Regions from separate parts of the Streptomyces sp. NEAU-sy36 genome, predicted to be linked through region 2. Evidence: riboswitches for the same ligand, from Rfam matches in the RefSeq annotation. Region 2 holds a riboswitch; the other holds the start of a gene.
The links. A riboswitch is a leader RNA that binds a small molecule or an ion and turns the genes downstream of it on or off. The one in region 2 is predicted to bind cobalamin.

Region 1 (7,131 bases), 2.7 Mb from region 2:
AACAGCCGTTGCCGGGTCGTGCTGGGAGTCCGCGCCGACTTCTACGCCCACTGCACCCGCCACCCTGACCTGGTGGAAGTGTTGCGCGACGCACAGGTACCCGTGGGTCCGATGAGCCTGGAGGAACTGCGCTGCGCGATCGTCCGGCCCGCCGTACGATCCGGGCTCGCCGTCGAGGGAGCGCTGCTCGCCACGCTGACCGCCCAGGCCCAGGGCCGACCGGGCGTCCTTCCGCTGCTGTCGCACGCCCTGCTGGAGACCTGGCGGCGTCGGCGCGGCAACACCCTGACCCTGGACGGCTTCCGGGCCACCGGCGGGCTGGAAGGTGCCCTGGCCCGTACCGCCGAGACCTTCTACAACGGTCTCACCACGGCGCAGCGCGAGGTGGCCAGGCAGGTCTTCACCCGGCTGACCGCCCTCGGGGAGGGCACCGAAGACACCCGCCGCAGGATGACGAAGACCGAACTCGATCCCACGCCCGACGTCCGCGTCGTCCTCGACCGCGCAGCGGCCGCGCGGCTGCTCCTGCTGGACCAGGACCGGATCGAGCTGGCCCACGAGGCCCTGATCCGCTGCTGGCCCCGGCTGCACCAGTGGCTCACCCGGGACCGGGAAGCGCTGCGCATCCAGCGGCGGCTGACCGAGGCGACCGACCTTTGGGAGCAGCTGGACCGGGACCCCGGCGCCCTGTACCGGGGTGCGACGCTCACCATGGCCCAACACGCCGCTCTGCGTCCGAGCCACCGTGAGCAGGCGTTCTTGCGGGCCAGCGTCGAGGCCGCGGCCGTCGAGGCCGCGCGAGGCCAGCGCCGGACCCGCCGTACGCGGCAGCTCGCCGCACTGCTCGCCGTGCTCCTGGTTGCCGCGGTCGGCGCTGTCGCCGTGGCGGTACGGGCCCAGCAGCAGCTCACCCGGCAGCGCGACACGGCGCTGGCCCAGGAGTCGTCGGACCAGGCGGTGGCGCTGCGGACGACCCGGCCCGCGCTGGCGGCGCAGCTCAGCCTCGCAGCCCTGCGGCTGGTGCCGGGAGCGGCGGAGCAGGACGGACTCATGAGCACGATGTCGGTGGCCTTGCCGAACGACCCGGGGCAGGCGGGCCACACACAGGCCGTCAGCTCCGTCGCGTTCCGGCCGAACGGCGGCTGGGTGGCCACCGGCGGCTTCGACCACACGGTACGGCTGTGGGACATCACCGACCCGCTCCACCCGGTCCCGGGACCCGGTGCGCTCCCCCACCCGGACATCGTCACCGGTGTCGCCTTCAGCCCGGACGGGCGTCTTCTGGCCACCGCGGGACGCGACCGTACAGTCCGGCTGTGGGACGTCGGCGACGTACGCCGTCCGGTCCTGGTGCGGACCCTGACCGGGCACCGCGACATCGTCTTCGCGGTGGCCTTCAGCCCCGACGGGCGGATGCTCGCCTCCGGCAGCTACGACCACACCGTGCGGCTGTGGAACGTCGCCGACCCCTCCCGGGCCCGGCTGCTGTCGGCCCTGACCGGCCACCGGCTCAACGTCAAGCCGGTGGTCTTCAGCCCGGACGGCCGACTGCTCGCCTCGGGCGGCGACGACCACACGGTACGGCTGTGGGACATCACCGACGGCCGGCGCCCCCGCCCCCTCGGTGTGCTGGAGGGCCATCGCGACTTCGTCGACGCCGTGGCGATCAGCCCGGACGGCCGGACGCTGGCCTCCGGCAGCGACGACCGGACGATCCGGCTGTGGAACATCGCCGACCCACGGCGTCCAGTGCCGCTGAAGACCCTCACGGGCCACGCCGACGTGGTCACCTCCGTGGCCTTCAGCCCGGACGGACGACTGCTCCTGTCGGGCAGCAACGACCGTACGGCACGCCTGTGGGACGTGACCGACGCGCGCGGGGCGCATCCGCGGCACGTCCTGACCGGCCACCTCGGCGCCGTCAACGCCGTGGCCTTCAGCCCGAACGGACGACTGCTGTTCACCGGCAGCGCCGACCACACCGCCCAGCTCTGGCAACCGGACGTGGCACACGCGGCGGCACTGGCGTGTTCGCTGCGGGCCCGACCCACCATCACGGAGAAAGAGTGGCGCGCTCACCTGCCAGGCGTCGCCTACCGGCCCCCGTGCGAGCACGGCTGACACCGAGACCGTCCCTGTTCGCCCGAACGGGCCCTGCTCCGCTCAACGGGACGTGACCATCCGGTTATCGGATTGATAAAGATGGTGGTCGGGCTCTGTTCACAGCCCTCTCACAGCCGGGAGGATCCCCGCCTGACTATTCGCAGTGATGTTCGGGGAGGGGCCCACTTGAGGGAGAACAGACCGAAGAGCCGCCTGCTGGCGCTCGGTTCGGCCGGAGCACTCGTCACCGCGAGCATGATCGCGGGTGTCGTCTCGGCGCCCGCGGCCGGCGCCGCGGGCCGGCCGAGCCAGGACCGCGCGGCGAAGGGCGTGGAGATCGCCGCCGCCCGCGCCGCCAAGGCCGGCATCGACTGGCAGGACTGCCCGGCCGACTGGGGGTTGGCCAAGCCCATCCAGTGCGGCTGGGTCAGCGTGCCCGTCGACTACGCCCACCCGGACGGCAAGCAGATCAAGCTCGCCGTCGACCGTGTCGGCAGCACCGGCACCCCGGCCGAGCGCCAGGGCGCGCTCGTCTACAACCCGGGCGGCCCCGGCGGCTCCGGGCTGCGCTTCCCGACCCGGGTGACCGGCAAGAAGCCGGTCTGGGCGAACGTCGCCAAGGCCTACGACTTCGTCGGCTTCGACCCGCGCGGCGTCGGCCACTCGGCGCCCATCTCCTGCGCGGATCCGCAGGAGTTCGTGCGGGCACCGAAGGCGGACCCGGTCCCGGACACCGAGGCGGACAAGCTCGCCCAGCGCAAGCTGGCCCGCGCGTACGCCGAGGGCTGCCTGGACCGCACCGGCCGCGCCGTGCTCCAGCAGATGACCACGCCGAACACCGCCCGCGACCTCGACGTCATCCGCGCCGCGCTCGGCGAGCAGAAGCTCAACTACCTCGGCGTCTCCTACGGCACCTACCTCGGCGCCGTCTACGGCACCCTCTTCCCGGGCCACCTGCGCCGCATGATCGTGGACAGCGTGACCAACCCGGCCCAGGACAACATCTGGTACCAGGCGAACCTGAACCAGGACGTCGCCTTCGAGGGCCGCTGGAAGGACTGGGAGGACTGGGTCGCCGCCAACGACGCCGCCTTCCATCTCGGCACCACGCGCGCCGCCGTCCAGGACAAGTGGCTCCAACTGCGCGCCACCGCGAAGAAGAGCCCCATCGGCGGGGTCGTCGGTCCCGCCGAGCTGATCTCCTTCTTCCAGAGCGCCCCTTACTACGACTCCTCGTGGGTGCCGGTCGCCACCGTCTTCGGCAAGTACGTCGCCGGTGACACCCAGGCCCTGGTCGACGCTGCCGCCCCCGACATGTCGGACACCGCGGGCAACACCGCGTCGGAGAACTCCAACGCCGTCTACACGGCCGTCGAGTGCACCGACGCCAAGTGGCCCACCAGCTGGCGGACCTGGGACCGGGACAACACCCGGCTCAACCAGGACTACCCGTTCATGACCTGGGCCAACGCCTGGATGAACCTGCCGTGCGCCACCTGGCCGGTCAAGCAGCAGAACCCGGTCGACGTCACGACCCACAAGGGTCTGCCGCGGGTGCTGATCGTGCAGTCGACCCGCGACGCCGCGACCCCCTACGAGGGTGCGGTCGAGCTGCACAAGCGCTTCGCCGGCTCCCGTCTGATCACCGAGAAGGACGCGGGTTCCCACGGGGTGACCAGCCTGGAGAATCCCTGCATCAACCAGCGCGTCGACGCCTATCTGATCGACGGCGAACTGGACGGTTCCGACGTGACCTGCGCCCCGCACGCCACGCCCAAGCCGTGACCCCGTCCACACGGTGAGGAGGGGCGGCCGCACCACCCGGCCGCCCCTCGCTCGTCCCCGGGCCCGACCGTGAGGTCGACCGAGTCGCGCCCGGGCCACCCCGCGCTCCCTCTCCGCGACCTGCTCCGCCCTCGCCACACCCGGGTACCGGTCGCCTGGGCCGACCGCTTCTCCCTGCTCCCCGGCCGCCGATGGTGCGCCGCCCGGCACGTTCCGCGGACACACTCCATGGCCCCGTCATCGCGATCCGCGACATCCCGCCGCACCGCCTGGCGCGTCCACGCTGCCTTGCAACCTCGACGTCCGGCCTTCTAGGGTGAGCGGGCCGTGGTGTTCGGGAAGACCGGTGACAGCCCCCAGGGGCTCAGTCCGGAGCGGCCCTCGCCACTGTGATCGGGAAGTTCCCGCCCCACGCATTGCCACTGGCCTCGCGGCCGGGAAGGCAGGGGCGGGCGCGATGACCCGTCAGCCAGGAGACCGGCCACGGCACCACGAATCTGATCCACGAGGTGCTGGAGCGTGACCGTATGACCATGCCCGAAGGCGTGCCCGAAACCGCCGCCTCCCCTTCCTTCCGCTGGCGGCGCGCGGACACCGTCCGAACCGCCGGCCTCCTGACCGTGATCGTCGTCCTGCACGTGATCGCCTTCGGGATCCTCTTCCTGCTCGTCACCCCACGTCACTACGAGGTCGGCACCAAGGCGTTCGGGGTCGGCCTGGGCATCACGGCGTACACCCTCGGGATGCGGCACGCGTTCGACGCCGACCACATAGCCGCGATCGACAACACCACCCGCAAGCTGATGGCCGACGGGCAGCGGCCGGTCTCGGTCGGCTTCTGGTTCGCGCTCGGCCACTCCAGCGTGGTGATCGCCATGGCCGCGCTGGTCGCCGGAGGCGCGCAGCTCGCCGGCACCCTGATGAACGACGGCTCGCGCACCCACCAGGTACTCGGCACCGTCGGCACCACGGTCTCCGGCGGATTCCTGTACCTCATCGCCGCCCTCAACCTCGTCGCCCTGGTCGGCATCGCCCGTGTCTTCAAGGCCATGCGGGCCGGACGTTACGACGAGGCCGAGTTGGAGGCGCACCTCGACTCACGCGGCTTCATGAACCGCGTCCTGGGACGGCTCACCAAGTCCATCCGCCGCCCCGGCCAGATGTTCCCCCTCGGCTTCCTGTTCGGCATCGGCTTCGACACCACCACCGAGGTCCTGCTCCTCGCCCTCGCCGGCAACGGCGCCGCCGCCGGCCTCCCCTGGTACGCGATACTCTGCCTGCCCCTCCTCTTCGCCGCCGGCATGAGTCTCTTCGACACCCTCGACGGCACCTTCATGAACTTCGCCTACCAGTGGGCCTTCTCCAACCCCGTCCGCAAGGTGTTCTACAACCTCACCATCACCGGACTCTCCATCGCCGTCGCCTTCTTCGTCGGCACCATCGAACTGGTCGGCGTCCTGCACGACAAGCTCGGCCTGAGCGACGGCGTGTCCGGCTGGATCGCGGGCCTGGACCTCGACCACGTCGGCTACGTCATCGTCGGCCTCTTCGTGGTCGTCTGGGCCCTGGCCATCGGTTACTGGCGCGTGGCCAAGGTCGAGGAGCGCTGGAACGCCCGCACCGCGGACGCGGGTTGACCCTACGCGCACGGGCACCGAGGCCCTGCGGCAGGCGGGGCGGCCGGCCGGCCGCCCCGCTCAGCCACCTCGCGGGCCGGATCGACGGCGGGCCCGCCCCGCGCCGGCGACGCGGACGGGCCCGGTGCGCCGCAGCGGGCGGATCAGGCCACGCCGCTCTCCCACCACCATGAGCCGGAGCCGTATGACGGGTACTGGACACGGCTGTCGACGTGCTGCCACGAGTGCGTGTACGCCTCAAGGCCGGAGAAGCCGCACGTCTCGGCGATCCGGTAGGTCTGCAGGGTGCTGTAGCCGGAGACGACGATGTCCGCGGCGACGCCGTAGACGTGCATGCTGTTGGACGCGCCGCCCACCGCGGCGTTGTGCGCGATGCTACGGAAGCCGGAGTTGACCGTGATCGGGCTGTTCCCGGCCTTCTTGCGCACGGCCTCCAGCTTGTACATCAGTCGGCGCAGGTTCTCCTTGACCGTCGCGGCGTCGACCTTTCCGCCGCTGAAACCGGAGCCGTCCTGCGAGGAGAACTCGCTCCAGTCGAAGTGGGCGGTGGATCCGTCGCCGGCCTCAAGGCTGTCGAGTACGCTCTGCGTCTGCGGGCCGACGACGCCGTCCGCGGTCAACCCGTAGGCGGACTGGAAGCGTTGGACGGCGGCGCTCGTGGCCGGGCCGAAGGCGCCGTCCCAGGCGACGTAGGTCTGCTGGGCGCCGGACGCGGCCCAACCTCCGACACGGATCTGCAGTTCGACCACGTCGGAGCCGGAGGCGCCCTGCTGGAGGGTGCGGGACCAGCCGTAGGCCGAGGCCCGGCCCGCTGTCCGGAGGCCGATGGCCGCCGCCAGGCCGAGCGTGGCCGTCAGCCCTGCCGCGCCCCGGAGCAGGGCGCGGCGGTCGATGCCGTCGGCGGAGCGTCGTACCGGTGTCATGGAAGTCCCCTCATCTGTGATGACGTGCCGATGCTCAGGAAACGAGGCTCTGCCAGGTGTTCGAACCGACGATGCCGTCCACGGTGAGACCGTGCGCGGACTGGTACGAGCGCACCGCCGAGTCGGTCGCGGACCCGAACGAACCGTCCACCGTCAGCGCGGAACCGTGGGCGTCGAGCTGGCTCTGCACCGCCTGGACCGCGGGACCCGACGATCCCTGCTGCACGGTGAGGACGAGGGCCTGCCAGGTCGCGGGGCCGACGACGCCGTCGGCGCCGAGGCCGTGCGCGGACTGGAACGAGCGCACCGCCGAGTCGGTGGCCGGTCCGAACGAACCGTCCACCGTCAGCGCGGCGCCGTGGGCGTTGAGCAGGTACTGGACGGTCTTGACCCGCTCGCCGGTTGCCCCTTGCTGCACGGTGGGCCAACTCGCGGTGGGCGGGGGCGTGTAGCCGCTTCCCTTGGCGAAGGCCTGGAGGTCCGTGAGCGTGCCGTTGAAGGTGTCCTGGTCGCCGGGGAAGGTTCCGGAGTCGGCGTACTGCCAGATCGTCTGGGTGGACCAGCCGGCGGGCAGCGTGCCGGGTCTGCTGGAGTAGCGGGCGATCCACAGCGGGTTGGTGCCGGCGAAGCTGCTGTTGTTGCCGGTGCAGGTGGTCCACCAGTCGGTGGTGGTGTAGATCGCC
Region 2 (7,131 bases):
CACAGGTGATCAGCGAGGGGACGGAGCCGTGGCATGTCCGAAACACCTGAAGTGAGACCACCGGTCGTGACACCGGTGAGGGTGATCATCGGCCTGTGTCTCGTCGCGCCCTTCGTGGCGATGCTGTGGGTCGGCTCGTACGCGAAGACGGACCCCGCCTTCATCGGGATCCCGTTCTTCTACTGGTACCAGATGGTCTGGGTGCTGATCTCCACCGCGCTCACCATGATCGCGTACAAGCTGTGGCAGCACGACCAGCGCTCCCGCAAGGGCGCGCAGGGGGGTGCGGCACGGTGAAGGACGGCGTCAACGGCGTCGCGCTCGGCGTCTTCATCTTCTTCTTCCTGGCCGTCACGGTCATGGGCTTCCTCGCCGCACGCTGGCGGCGGGCCGAGAACGAGCACTCCCTGGACGAATGGGGCCTGGGCGGACGCTCGTTCGGCACCTGGATCACCTGGTTCCTGCTCGGCGGTGACCTGTACACGGCGTACACCTTCGTCGCCGTGCCCGCGGCGATCTACGCGGCGGGCGCGTCCGGCTTCTTCGCGGTGCCGTACACGATCCTGGTGTACCCGCTGATCTTCACCTTCCTGCCGCGCCTGTGGTCGGTCTCGCACCGCCACGGGTACGTCACCACCTCCGACTTCGTGCGCGGCCGGTTCGGTTCGAAGGGGCTGTCGCTCGCGGTGGCGCTGACCGGCATCCTCGCGACGATGCCGTACATCGCGCTGCAACTCGTCGGCATCCAGGCGGTGCTGGACGTGATGGGCGTGGGCGGCGGGGACAACACCAACGAGTTCGTGAAGGACCTGCCGCTGCTGATCGCGTTCGCGGTGCTGGCGGCGTACACGTACTCCTCGGGCCTGCGGGCGCCCGCGCTGATCGCCTTCGTCAAGGACGCGCTGATCTACATCGTGATCCTGGTGGCGATCATCTACATCCCGATCAAGCTGGGCGGGTTCGACGACATCTTCGCCAAGGCCGGCCACGCCTTCAGCCAGATCAGCCCGAAGACCGGCAAGCCGCGCGGGGCGCTCGCCCCTCCGGCGGCGGGCCAGTGGTCGTACGCCACCCTGGCGCTGGGCTCGGCGCTCGCGCTGTTCATGTACCCGCACTCGATCACCGCGACGCTCTCCTCCCGCAGCCGTGAGGTGATCCGGCGCAACACCACCATCCTGCCGCTGTACTCGCTGATGCTCGGCCTGCTGGCGCTGCTGGGCTTCATGGCGATCGCGGCCGGGGTCAAGGTGGACAACGGGCAGCTGGCGATCCCGCAGCTGTTCGAGAACATGTTCCCGGACTGGTTCACCGGCGTAGCCTTCGCGGCCATCGGCATCGGCGCGCTGGTCCCGGCGGCGATCATGTCCATCGCGGCGGCGAACCTCTTCACCCGCAACATCTACAAGGACTTCATCAAGCCGGACGCCACGCCGAAGCAGGAGGCCCAGGTCTCCAAGTTCGTGTCGCTGCTGGTGAAGGTGGGCGCGCTGGTCTTCGTGCTCGGCATGGACAAGACGGTCGCGATCAACTTCCAGCTGCTGGGCGGCATCTGGATCCTGCAGACCTTCCCGGCGCTGGTCGGCGGTCTGTTCACCCGCTGGTTCCACCGCTGGGCGCTGCTCGCCGGCTGGGCGGTCGGCATGGTCTACGGCACCCTCGCCGCGTACGGTGTCGCCTCGCCGACCCAGAAGCACTTCGGCGGCTCGGCCGACGAGATCCCGGGCATCGGCCAGATCGGCTACATCGGCATGACGGCGTTCGTGCTGAACGTCGTGGTCACCGTGGTCCTCACCGTCGTCCTCAAGGCCGTGAAGGCCCCCGAGGGCGTGGACGAGACGAGCCCCGCGGACTACACGGCCGACGCGGGTGACGCGGGGGTCGAGGTGGAACTGCCGCCGGCCACGGCGGGCACCACCCACTGACCGGATCCGGAGACGGGGAACCGCGCACGGGCCGCCGGAAAGCACATGCTCCGGCGGCCCGTTGTCGTGCACACTCGCCGGCATGGACCTCCGAATCCGCCCCGCGGACCCGGCCGAGTACGGCGAACTCGGCGAGCTCACGGCCGAGGCGTACCTCCTCGACGGCCTCCTCGACTTCGGCGAGAGCGACCCGTACCTGCCCGTGCTCAAGGACGTGGCCGCGCGAGCCGCCTCGGCCGAGGTGCTCGCAGCCGTGCTGGGGGACCGCGTCGTCGGCGGCGTGACCTTCGTCCCCTCGGGCGGCCCCGTCGCCGACATCGCGGGGCCCGGCGAGGCCGAGATCCGGGCGCTGGCGGTGCGGCGCGAGGCGCGCGGCAGGGGCGCCGGCGAAGCCCTCGTGCGCGCCTGTGTCGAGCGCGCCCGGGCCACCGCGGGGTGCTCGTCCGTCGTCCTCTCCAGCCAGCGCGCCATGCACAGCGCTCACCGGCTCTACGAACGCCTCGGGTTCGTGCGCACGCCCGAGCGGGACTGGAACCCCCTCCCGGAGCTGGACGACGTCACTCTCATCACCTACAAGTTGACGCTCTGACACCAGGGCGACACAACATCTGGGGGTGACACGGCGGCCCGGCACTAGATGTATGCTCATGCTCGCTGTCGCCGCAGGGGAATCCGGTGCGAATCCGGAACTGTCCCGCAACGGTGTACTTGTGCGTATCCGCGTACAGGAGTCAGTCCGAGGACCTGCCGACAGCGCACCCGGCCGTCCGGTCCGGGTGCCCTGAGACGTCCGGGCCTCGTGGAGTGGGCCGGTGGACGCGACGCCGTGTGCGCTCGTGGCTGCCCCCTGCCCTCCGCCAGGCCCCCGTGCCGAGCGAGGGAGAGCCCCCACGTGACCATCGCGCCAGCCGACCCGGCATCAGCCCCGGATCTGGAGAACGACGGTCCCGGTGCCGCGCTGCTGCGGACCCTGACCGAGCTGACCGCAGACCTCCCCGACGCCGACCCCGGCCGGGTCGCCGCCGCCGCGCTGCGCGGCCGGTCGGCCCACGCCGACGAGGCGGAGCTGCGCGAACTGGCGACCGAGGCCGCGGCCGGCCTGATCTCCGAGGACCCCGCGTACTCGCGGCTCGCCGCCCGGCTGCTGACCGTCTCCATCCGGGCCGAGGCCGCCTCGCAGGGCGTGACCTCGTTCACCGAGTCGGTCGCCGTCGGACACCGCGAAGGCCTCATCGCCGACCGGACCGCCGAGTTCGCGCGGGTCCACGCCGCCCGCCTCGACGCGCTGGTGGACACCGGCGCCGACGACCGCTTCGGCTACTTCGGCCTGCGCACCCTGCACAGCCGCTACCTGCTGCGCCACCCGATCACCCGCAAGGTCATCGAGACGCCCCAGCACTTCATGCTGCGGGTCGCCGCGGGTCTGGCCGAGGACGACTCCGTCCGCGCCCTGGACGAGGTCGCCGCGCTCTACGGGCTCATGAGCCGGCTCGACTACCTGCCCTCCTCCCCCACGCTGTTCAACTCCGGCACCCGGCACCCCCAGATGTCGTCCTGCTACCTCCTCGACTCCCCGCTGGACGAGCTGGACTCCATCTACGACCGCTACCACCAGGTCGCCCGGCTCTCCAAGCACGCCGGCGGCATCGGGCTGTCGTACTCCCGCATCCGGGCCCGCGGTTCGCTGATCCGGGGCACCAACGGGCACTCCAACGGCATCGTGCCGTTCCTGAAGACCCTGGACGCCTCGGTGGCCGCGGTGAACCAGGGGGGCCGGCGCAAGGGCGCGGCCGCGGTGTACCTGGAGACCTGGCACTCCGACATCGAGGAGTTCCTGGAGCTGCGGGACAACACCGGTGAGGACGCCCGCCGCACGCACAACCTGAACCTCGCGCACTGGGTGCCGGACGAGTTCATGCGCCGGGTCAACGCCGACGAGCAGTGGTCGCTGTTCTCCCCGGCGGACGTGCCTGAGCTGGTGGACCTGTGGGGCGCCGAGTTCGACGCCGCCTACCGCGAGGCGGAGCGCAAGGGGCTCGCGCGCAAGACCATGCCCGCCCGGGAGCTGTACGGCCGGATGATGCGCACCCTCGCGCAGACCGGCCAGGGCTGGATGACCTTCAAGGACGCCGCCAACCGCACCGCCAACCAGACCGCGGAGCCGGGCCAGGTCATCCACTCCTCCAACCTCTGCACGGAGATCCTGGAGGTCACCGACGACGGCGAGACGGCGGTCTGCAACCTGGGCTCCGTCAACCTGGGCGCGTTCGTCGACACGGCGACGGGGGACATCGACTGGGAGCGGCTCGACGGGACCGTCCGCACCGCCGTCACCTTCCTCGACCGCGTCGTGGACATCAACTTCTACCCGACCGAGCAGGCCGGCCGCTCCAACGCGAAGTGGCGTCCGGTGGGCCTGGGCGCGATGGGTCTCCAGGACGTCTTCTTCAAGCTGCGGCTGCCCTTCGACTCCCCGGAGGCGAAGGCGCTGTCCACCCGGATCGCCGAGCGGATCATGCTCGCGGCGTACGAGGCGTCCGCCGACCTCGCCGAGCGCAGCGGCCCGCTGCCCGCCTGGGAGCGGACCCGTACCGCGCGCGGGGTGCTGCACCCCGACCACTACGGTGTCCAGGAGACCTGGCCGGAGCGCTGGGCGGCGCTGCGCACCCGGATCGCGGCGGTCGGCCTGCGCAACTCGCTGCTGCTGGCGATCGCGCCGACGGCCACCATCGCCTCCATCGCGGGCGTGTACGAGTGCATCGAGCCGCAGGTGTCCAACCTGTTCAAGCGCGAGACGCTGTCCGGGGAGTTCCTCCAGGTCAACTCCTACCTGGTGCAGGACCTGAAGGACCTGGGCGTCTGGGACGCGCGCACCCGGGAGGCGCTGCGCGAGTCCAACGGCTCGGTGCAGGGCTTCGCGTGGATCCCCGAGGACGTGCGGGCGCTGTACCGCACGGCGTGGGAGATCCCGCAGCGCGGTCTGATCGACATGGCGGCGGCGCGCACCCCGTTCCTCGACCAGGCGCAGTCCCTGAACCTGTTCATGGAGACGCCGACCATCGGCAAGCTCTCCTCGATGTACGCGTACGCCTGGAAGTCCGGGCTGAAGACGACGTACTACCTGCGTTCGCGCCCGGCGACCCGGATCGCCCGCGCCGCCCGTGCGCAGCAGACCGTCCCCGTCCAGCAGGCCGCCGACCCCGAGGCCGTCGCCTGCTCCCTGGAAAACCCCGAGTCCTGCGAGGCCTGCCAGTGAAGACCGAACGAAACACCAACCTGCTCGACCCGGGCTTCGAACTGACCCTGCGCCCCATGCGCTACCCCGACTTCTACGAGCGCTACCGGGACGCCATCAAGAACACCTGGACCGTGGAGGAGGTCGACCTCCACTCGGACGTCGCCGACCTCGCCAAGCTCAGCCCGGCCGAGCAGCATCTGATCGGCCGCCTGGTCGCGTTCTTCGCGACGGGTGACTCGATCGTCGCCAACAACCTGGTGCTGACGCTGTACAAGCACATCAACTCCCCCGAGGCGCGGCTCTACCTGAGCCGTCAGCTGTTCGAGGAGGCGGTGCACGTCCAGTTCTACCTGACGCTGCTGGACACCTACCTGCCCGACCCGGACGACCGGGCGGCGGCGTTCGCGGCCGTCGAGAACATCCCGTCGATCCGCTCGAAGGCCGAGTTCTGCTTCAAGTGGATCGACTCGGTGGAGCGGATCGACCGGCTGGAGACGCAGGCGGACCGCCGGCGCTTCCTGCTCAACCTGATCTGCTTCGCCGCGTGCATCGAGGGCCTGTTCTTCTACGGCGCCTTCGCGTACGTCTACTGGTTCCGCAGCCGGGGCCTGCTGCACGGCCTGGCCACCGGCACCAACTGGGTGTTCCGCGACGAGACGATGCACATGTCCTTCGCCTTCGACGTGGTCGACACCGTCCGCAAGGAGGAGCCGGAGCTGTTCGACGACCGGCTCCGGCAGGAGGTCACCGACATGCTGCGGGAGGCCGTCGAGGCCGAGCTGCAGTTCGCGCGCGACCTGTGCGGTGACGGCCTCCCGGGCATGAACACCGAGTCGATGCGGCAGTACCTGGAGTGCGTGGCCGACCAGCGGCTGACCCGGCTGGGCTTCGCGCCGGTCTACGGCTCCGAGAACCCCTTCTCCTTCATGGAGCTCCAGGGTGTTCAGGAGCTGACCAACTTCTTCGAGCGGCGTCCGTCGGCGTACCAGGTGGCGGTGGAGGGCACCGTCGACCTGGACGAGGACTTCTGAGCCTCCTGCTCCCTGTGGGCCTCCTGGGCCTTCCTGATCTGCCGGTCGATGCGCCTGTCGCGCAGGATGCCGAGCACGGAGGGAAGGACCAGGAGGACCAGGATGCCGAGGGTGGCGGTCATTCCGATCAGGCCTTGGATCTGGTTTCCAGTCATGCCACTACTGTCCTGCCGGACGCTCCTGACCGGGAGTGGCAGGACTGCCGTACACCCTCGAATTGCTGCCAGTACTGCGGCACACTGGGAGCATGCTGAAGAACGTGGCCGCCGTGCTGCTGAACGGAGTGCACCCCTTCGAGCTGGGCGTCGTCTGCGAGGTGTTCGGCATCGACCGCAGCGACGAGGGACTGCCGGTGTACGACTTCGCCGTGGTCTCGGCCGAGGGGCCCGACCTCGGCACCCACTGCGGGTTCACCGTCTCCACCCCGCACGGCCTGGAGCGGCTGGAAGAGGCCGATCTGATCGCCGTGCCGGCCGGCGAGAGCTACGTCGAGCGGGACTATCCGCCGGAGCTCCTCGACGCGCTGCGCCGGGCGGTCGGGCGCGGCTGCCGGGTGCTGAGCGTCTGCTCCGGGGTGTTCGTGCTGGCCGCCGCGGGGCTGCTGGACGGACGGCGGTGCGCGGTGCACTGGCACCATGCCGAGCAGCTGGCCCGGCGCTATCCGCGGCTCGCCGTGGAACCGGACGTCCTGTACGTGGACGAGGACCCGGTGATCACCTCCGCCGGCACCGCGGCCGGCATCGACGCCTGTCTGCACCTGGTGCGCAAGGAGCAGGGCCCGGAGGTCGCCAACAAGATCGCCCGGCGGATGGTGGTCCCCCCGCACCGGGACGGCGGGCAGGCCCAGTACATCGAGCGGCCGCTGCCCAAGGCGCCCTGCGACACCGTCGGCGAGGTGCTGGTGTGGATGGAGGAGCACCTGGACACGGAGGTGACCGTG

Region 1: another riboswitch for cobalamin. It lies ahead of HZZ00_RS20025 (HoxN/HupN/NixA family nickel/cobalt transporter); the one in region 2 lies ahead of HZZ00_RS30975 (ribonucleoside-diphosphate reductase subunit alpha).

The regions. Positions count from the first base shown of each region.
Region 1 covers NZ_CP058977.1:4,398,333-4,405,463, forward strand. Annotated here, with positions in the region: gene HZZ00_RS20015 (AAA family ATPase) at 1-2,121, shown strand, start outside; gene HZZ00_RS20020 (alpha/beta hydrolase) at 2,290-3,888, shown strand; cobalamin riboswitch at 4,200-4,389, shown strand; gene HZZ00_RS20025 (HoxN/HupN/NixA family nickel/cobalt transporter) at 4,416-5,525, shown strand; gene HZZ00_RS20030 (D-Ala-D-Ala carboxypeptidase family metallohydrolase) at 5,669-6,448, opposite strand; gene HZZ00_RS39120 (GH25 family lysozyme) at 6,483-7,131, opposite strand, start outside.
Region 2 covers NZ_CP058977.1:7,102,497-7,109,627, forward strand. Annotated here, with positions in the region: gene HZZ00_RS30960 (DUF3311 domain-containing protein) at 34-297, shown strand; gene mctP (monocarboxylate uptake permease MctP) at 294-1,922, shown strand; gene HZZ00_RS30970 (GNAT family N-acetyltransferase) at 2,005-2,511, shown strand; cobalamin riboswitch at 2,529-2,689, shown strand; gene HZZ00_RS30975 (ribonucleoside-diphosphate reductase subunit alpha) at 2,815-5,178, shown strand; gene HZZ00_RS30980 (ribonucleotide-diphosphate reductase subunit beta) at 5,235-6,191, shown strand; gene HZZ00_RS30985 (hypothetical protein) at 6,104-6,346, opposite strand; gene HZZ00_RS30990 (GlxA family transcriptional regulator) at 6,439-7,131, shown strand, end outside.